Regions from separate parts of the Nonomuraea sp. KM88 genome, predicted to be linked through region 2. Evidence: riboswitches for the same ligand, from Rfam matches in the RefSeq annotation. Region 2 holds a riboswitch; the other holds the start of a gene.
The links. Region 2 has a riboswitch for cyclic di-AMP ahead of ACTWPV_RS25115 (C40 family peptidase). Riboswitches for the same ligand answer to the same signal wherever they lie in the genome.
Positions count from the first base shown of each region.

Region 1: it holds a riboswitch for cyclic di-AMP, as region 2 does, so the genes downstream of both, ACTWPV_RS44810 (glycoside hydrolase family 25 protein) here and ACTWPV_RS25115 (C40 family peptidase) in region 2, are expected to answer to the same signal.

Region 1 covers NZ_JBQQCC010000026.1:86,520-89,894, reverse strand. The annotation lists gene ACTWPV_RS44820 (RrF2 family transcriptional regulator) at 1-145, opposite strand, end outside; gene ACTWPV_RS44815 (SDR family oxidoreductase) at 204-947, shown strand; cyclic di-AMP (ydaO/yuaA leader) riboswitch at 1,215-1,359, shown strand; gene ACTWPV_RS44810 (glycoside hydrolase family 25 protein) at 1,371-2,093, shown strand; gene ACTWPV_RS44805 (isocitrate lyase/PEP mutase family protein) at 2,148-2,888, opposite strand; gene ACTWPV_RS44800 (amino acid permease) at 3,010-3,375, opposite strand, start outside.
Region 2 covers NZ_JBQQCC010000008.1:320,946-324,320, reverse strand. The annotation lists gene ACTWPV_RS25120 (LuxR C-terminal-related transcriptional regulator) at 1-210, shown strand, start outside; gene ACTWPV_RS25115 (C40 family peptidase) at 259-1,215, opposite strand; cyclic di-AMP (ydaO/yuaA leader) riboswitch at 1,309-1,450, opposite strand; gene ACTWPV_RS25110 (amino-acid N-acetyltransferase) at 1,721-2,290, shown strand; gene ACTWPV_RS25105 (RDD family protein) at 2,376-3,375, shown strand, end outside.

The DNA of each region.
Region 1 (3,375 bases), on a different contig from region 2:
GCTCCTTGAGCTGCTTGGTGAGGTAGGCCGCCGGGAGGTCGTAGTGGAGCGCGAGCTGCGCCGCCGACGCGCTGGCTCCCGGCTCGAGCTGGGCGAGCGTGGTCGCGCAGTGCAGAACCCACTCGGTGCTCACAGGCAGCTTCACGCCCCGATTCTATCGCAGCTATTATGGATCCGTTTAGTCCATGATTGAAGGGATCATCATGCGGATCGCTGTCGCCGGCGCGACCGGGAACATCGGGGCGCTCACCGTCGCGGCCCTTGAACGCGACGGCCACGAGGTCGTGCGCATCAGCCGTTCGCTCGGCGTGGACCTGGCGACCGGCGACGGGCTCGACGACGCCCTGGCCGGTGCGGAGGCGGTCGTCGACGCCATCAACGCGCCGGCGGCCGGCCCGGAGGAGACGGTGGCGTTCTTCGGCGCCACCACGCGCAACCTGCTGGCCGCCGAGGAGCGGGCGGGGGTGCGCCACCACGTCCTGCTGTCGATCGTCGGGATCCATCGCGTCGAGGGCAACGCCCACTACGCCGGCAAGCGGGAGCAGGAGCGCCTCGTGGCCGCCGGGCCGGTGCCGTGGACGATCGTGCCGGTCACGCAGTTCCACGACTTCGCCGAAATGGTGGCGGGCTGGACGGAACAGGACGGCGTCGCCACGATCGCGCCGCTGCTCGTGCAGCCGATCGCGCCCGCCGAGGTGGCCGGCGTCCTCGCCGAGCTCGCGACCGGGGAGCCTCGGGGGCGGTACGCCGACGTCGCGGGCCCCGAGCCGCAGGACCTGGTGGACATGGCCCGGCGCACCCACGAGGCGCGGGGCCGTACGGTTCGGCTCGTGCCGACGTGGTCGGGAATCTTCGGCCCGGCGATGGCGGGCGACGTGCTACTGCCCGGCGAGGGCGCGCGCATCGCGCCGACCACGTTCGACGACTGGCTCGCCGGGCAACGGTAGGCGGAGAGCCCCGGCGCCGGAAGGCGGTACGCCGCCCGCTCACGTCACAGGAGTATCACGGGCCCCGTTCCGGCGGGACCCGCGTACGGTGCCGGAAAAACTTTGCCAAAGCCCTGGAACGCCTGCGAGAGAGGCGATCCAGGGCTTTACTATGGCAAACGACATTGCCTGTGGATTTGTACCACTTGCAGCGTTTATGGGGCGTTATATACCTTCTTGGGATTACGGCATACGGCACAGGCGAACGCTTGCCGAACCGTTTGCCGCGACGTTGACAGGCCGAATCCGCACAGCGCGGAGCCGGGGACCCACCTTTCCGGGGTGAATCGCACGCCAGCCGAGGGCTGCGCGCGTAGGGCACTTCCAAGCCCGAACCCGTCAGCTAACCCGGTAGGCACATGGAAGCAAGGAGTCGATCCCCCCATGCGCGAACTCACGCGACGTCTCACCCTGTCCGCCGCCGGCGCCCTGCTGGCCGGGACCACCGCCATCGCGGGCGCGAGCCTGCCCGCGCACGCGTCGCCCGTCGAGCCGGGCTCGGCCCAGGCGGCCGAGCAGCGCACGCTCACCTACGGCCAGGACGTGTCCAACCACCAGCCGCTGCACGACTGGGCCGCCAGCCCCGCGCAGTTCGGCATCATCAAGGCCACCGAGGGCACCGACTTCCGCGACGCCGCCTTCGCCAGGCACTGGAGCGAGCTGGGCAAGAAGGGCATCGTGCGCGGGGCGTACCACTACGCACACCCCGGCAACGACCCCATCGCCGAGGCCGAGCACTTCCTGTCCATGGTGAACTCCCAGCCCTCCAAGCCCGGCGACCTGCTGGTGCTGGACCTGGAGACCACCGACGGCAAGTCCGTCGAGGAGGTCAACGCCTGGGCCAAGGCGTGGCTGTCGCACGTGAAGGCCGAGACCGGGGTCACCCCGATGTTCTACAGCGGCTGGAACTTCGCCGACACCTACGGCAAGGGCCTGGCCGAGTACCCGCTGTGGGTGGCCCACTACAGCAAGCCGAAGGGCACGGTGACGCCGCCCGCCGACTGGAAGACCTGGACCATCCACCAGTACTCCGACTCCCCCATCGACCAGAACGTCTCGGCGCTCTCCCCCGACGAGCTGCGCGCCCTGGGCCGCACGTCCGCCTGACCGGGTTCGGGCGGGCGGGAACCTCCGCGGAGGATCCCGCCCGCCCGCCGCGGGTCAGGACCCGTACGGGTCCTGACCCGCGCGGATGCGACCCACCATCGTCTTGAGCGCCTCCAGCGCGGTCAGGTACGTCAGCGGGCCGAAGGACACGCGGGCGACGCCGAGGGAGGCCAGCCTGCCCAGGTCCATGCCGGGCATGCAGGCGACGTTGACCGGCCCGGGGACGGCCTTGACGAGGTCGCCGACCACCTCTTCCGACGGGGCCATCATGGGGTAGACGCAGTCGGCGCCGGCCTCAAGGTAGCGACGCCCGCGCTCGGCGACCTCCTCGGTCGAGGTGGAGCCGGTCAGGAACACGTCGACCCGCGCGTTGATCACCAGGTCGGGGCCCGCCTCGCGGAGGGCGGCGATGCGCGCGGCCTGCGCGTCGGCGTCGACCAGTCCCCCGGCCCGGTGGTCGGTGTCCTCGATGTTGAATCCGGCCGCGCCGATGGCGGTCAGCCGCTCGACGAGCTCGCCGGGCGGCAGGCCGTAGCCGGCTTCCGCGTCGACGCTCACCGGCACGTCCACGGCCCTGATGATCCTGGCGGCGATGTCGAACATCTCGCCGACGGGTGCGCCCTCGTGGTCGTCGCGTCCCAGCAGGGCGGCGATGGACGCGCTGGCGGTCGCCAGGGCGGGATAGCCGGCCTCGGCCACGACGGTGGCGCTGCCCGCGTCCCACACGTTGGGCAGGATCAGCGGGTCCCCGGGCTTGTGCAGGTCGCGCAGGAGAGCGGTGCGGGTCTTCGGCATGGTCGTTCCTTGCCTGTGAGGGTCATGTCCCTCTCTTGACGCCTGCGACCTTCGCTTCGTGACGCCTTCACGGTGTGATCGCCGACACAGCAGGACACCAGCCGGACGGCTCGACGGCGCGTCAGCGCTCGCCCGTCCCGGCCGGCGACCGTTCCAGGGCGGAGTGCCGGCGGCTGTAGGCGAAGTAGATGACCAGCCCGATCAGGAACCAGACGGCGAAGCGCAGCCACGTCACCGGGTCCAGGAACGTGATCAGCCAGATCGAGAAGACCACCCCGACGGCGGGCACGACCGGCATCCCGGGGGTGCGGAACTCGCGGTGCAGCCCGGGCTGCCGGTAGCGGAGCACGATCACGGCCAGGCACACGACCACGAACGCCAGCAGGATGCCGATGTTCGTCAGCTCGGCGGCCTCCCGGATCGGCAGGAACCCGGCGATCACCGCGGAGGCGGCGCCCACGATCCAGGTGACGCGCGAGGGCACCCG
Region 2 (3,375 bases):
GAAGTGCTCACAGAAGGCGTTGAGCTGAGCCATGCGGATCTGGCGTTACTGGCGGAACTCGCCAGAGGAGTCACGGTCGATCGGGTGGGCAGGCGACTGGACATCAGCGGCCGCACCGTACGCCGGAGGTTGCGCGGCATCTGCGACCGCATCGGCGTCGCCACCGCGATCGAGGCCGTGGCGTGGGCGGCACGCCGCCAGCTGATCTAGCGGCACCCGCGCACTGGTGCCCACTCATTGGGCCTCCACGTGCAGAACTCAGTCGGCGATACGCACCGCGCCCGCGAACGGCCGCCGTTCGATCGACGCGATCCGCACCACATCACCCGTCCGAGGGGCGTGCACCATCATGCCGCCGCCCAGATAGATGCCCACGTGGTGCAGGTCGCTGTAGAAGAACACCAGGTCGCCTGGACGCATCTCGTCGCGTGAGATGTGCCGCCCGGCCGTCCACTGGTTGCCTGTGTAGTGCGGCAGCGAGATGCCCACCCGCTGGTAGGCCGCCATCACCAGGCCGGAGCAGTCGTAGGAGCCGGGACCCTCTGCTCCCCAGACGTACGGCTTGAGCTGCTGCGTGAGCGCCCACCGTGCCGCCTGCGCGGCCTTTCCGGTGCCCGCGATCGGCAGGTTGACGCGGGTGGCGCGGGTGCCGGGACGACCGGCCTCGCCCAGCGCCCGCCTGAACAGGTTGCTCTCGACCTTGGCGACCAGCTTGCTGATCTTGCCGCGCTTGGCGTCGAGGTCCTTGACGATCTTCTCGACCTCGCTGATGCGCGACTTGGCGCTCGCCCTGGCGCGCTCGGCGGCCTTCCTGGCCTTGGTGAGCTGGTTGAGCTCCTCGCCCTGCCGCTGCTCGATCGCGAACGTGGTCGCGGCGCGGTCGAGGAAGTTGCCGGGGTCCTCGGAGGAGGTGAACGCCAGCGCACGGCTCAGACCGCCCGTGATGTAGGCGTTCTGGGCGAGCAGGACGGCCTTGGCGCGCTTGGCCGCCAGGTCTGTCTCGCTGGCCGTCAGCGTCTTCTGCGCGGCCTCGGCGGCCTTCTTGGCCGTCTTCAGCTTCTCCCGCTGCCCGTTGTACTGCTCGGTCAGCGTCTCGATCTCGACGTGCATTTTCTCGACCCGCGTGGCGAGGTCTTTGAGCGAGGGCTTGGGGTCGGCGGACGCCGGGACGGTGGGAACCGAGAACAGCAGCGCGGCGACTGTGAAACTCGCCACACCGAGGCGGTGACGCGACAGGGCGCGTTCCGGGGGGCGGGCGTGCTTGCCCGCCGACTTCCTCCCACGGTTGAACGTGCGCTTCACCAACCAGGCTCCTCTCATAGACGCCTACCGGGTTAGCTGACGGGTTCGGGCCGGAGCAGCCCTACCGAAAAACTCGGATTCACCCCGTGGTGGCGGTCGCCACCGGCGGGTCCCCGGCTTCCCTGAGGGAATTGAGCGTGCTTCCCCCCGCGCGCGACACGCGGGGATCATCGTCGCTGGACACTAATGCACTCCGGGTTCCTGCTCAACCAGAACTGCCAACTCCGTAGAGGTTTCGCAACCGAAGGGTCACGAGGTGGTCTCGGTGCCAGTCGGGCAGGAGTGACCGTATGTGGCGCTTACTCCCGAACGATCGCCCGGCGCGACGCCGTGCTCGCTCGGCCACGAGATGTAACAGGATGGGCGGAGAGATGTGAGTTAGGTCCGAGCCGTAATGACATCTGTACTCTGGAGAGCCATGGAGCAGGTGGCCGAACTGACTGTGCCCGAGACCGCGGTGGTGGTCCGGCGTGCGCGCACGCCGGACGTGCGGGGGGTCAGGCGCCTGGTCGACACCTATGCGGGCGCGGGCTCGCGGCTCCTGAAGAAGGCCACGGTGACGCTGTACGAAGACGTGCAGGAGTTCTGGGTGGCCGAGCGTGGCGGGCAGATCGTCGGCTGTGGCGCGCTCCACGTGCTCTGGGAGGACCTCGCAGAGGTCCGCACGGTGGCCGTCGATCCCGAATGCCGCGGCGCGGGCGTCGGTCACCGGATCGTCTCAGCGCTCATCCAGCAGGCCAAAGATCTTGGTCTGCAACGTGTATTCTGTCTTACTTTTGAGGTCGACTTCTTCGCGAGGCATGGTTTTCGCCGCATCCAGGGCACGCCGGTCTCCCCCGAGGTCTACGCCGAGCTGCTGGCCTCGTATGACGAGGGTGTAGCGGAGTTCCTCGACCTGGAACACGTCAAGCCGAACACCCTGGGCAACACCCGCATGCTGCTCCATCTGTCGTCGGGTGACGCGGACCTTGACCACATGGAAAGGTGATTGTTGATACCTATGTCGATACGTTGGGCAGCACAGGCATGTGTCCTGACACGTGCCACGCGCGCACTCGAAGCGAGGTGACACGGTGAGCACCGGACAGCCGCCGTACCCACAAGACGAATCCGGCGAGAACGCTGCGCCTCCCCACTACGGCCAGCAGGCTCCGGGCCGCCACCCCGGCGAGCCCGACCCCGACGTCACTGTGGTCGGCTACCGGGCGGACGACGCCTACGGGCAACAGCCCCCCTATGGTCAGCAGCAGGGCTATGGCCAGCAACCCCAGTACGGTCAGCAGCAGGGCTACGGCCAGCAACCCCAGTACGGCCAGCAGCAGGGCTACGGCCAGCAACCCCAGTACGGCCAGCAGCCCCAGTCCCAGCCCGACTACGGCCAGCAGCAGTACGGCCAGCAGCAGGGCTACGGCCAGCAACCCCAGCAGGGTCAGCAGTACGACCAGCAGTACGGTCAGCAGCCGCAGTCCCAGCCCGGTTACGGCCAGCAGCAGGGTTACGGGCAGCAGCAACAGCCCGGCTACGACCAGCAGTACGGTCAGCAGCAGGGCTACGGCCAGCAGCCGCAGTCCCAGCCCGGTTACGGCCAGCAGCAGGGTTACGGGCAGCAGCAACAGCCCGGCTACGACCAGCAGTACGGCCAGCAGCAGGGCTACGGCCAGCAGCCCCAGTCGGGTCAGCAGTATGACCAGCAGTACGGTCAGCAGCCCCAGTCGGGTCAGCAGTACGACCAGCAGTACGGTCAGCAGCCCCAGTCGGGTCAGCAGTACGACCAGCAGTACGGTCAGCAGCCCCAGTCGGGTCAGCAGTACGACCAGCAGTACGGTCAGCAGCCGCAGTCCCAGCCCGGCTACGGCCAGCAGGGCTACGGGCAGCCGCAGCAGTCCCAGCCCGGTTACGCCCAGCCCGGTTACGGCCAGCAGTACGGCGACCAGCAGTACGGCCAGCAGGGCTACGGGCAGCCGCAGCAGGCCGGCTACGGCCAGGCTCCCTACGGCCAGCCGGGCTACGGCCCGGTCGGCGTGCAGCCGCCGGGGGCTCCCGCCCCGCTGGCGGAGTGGTGGCAGCGTCTGG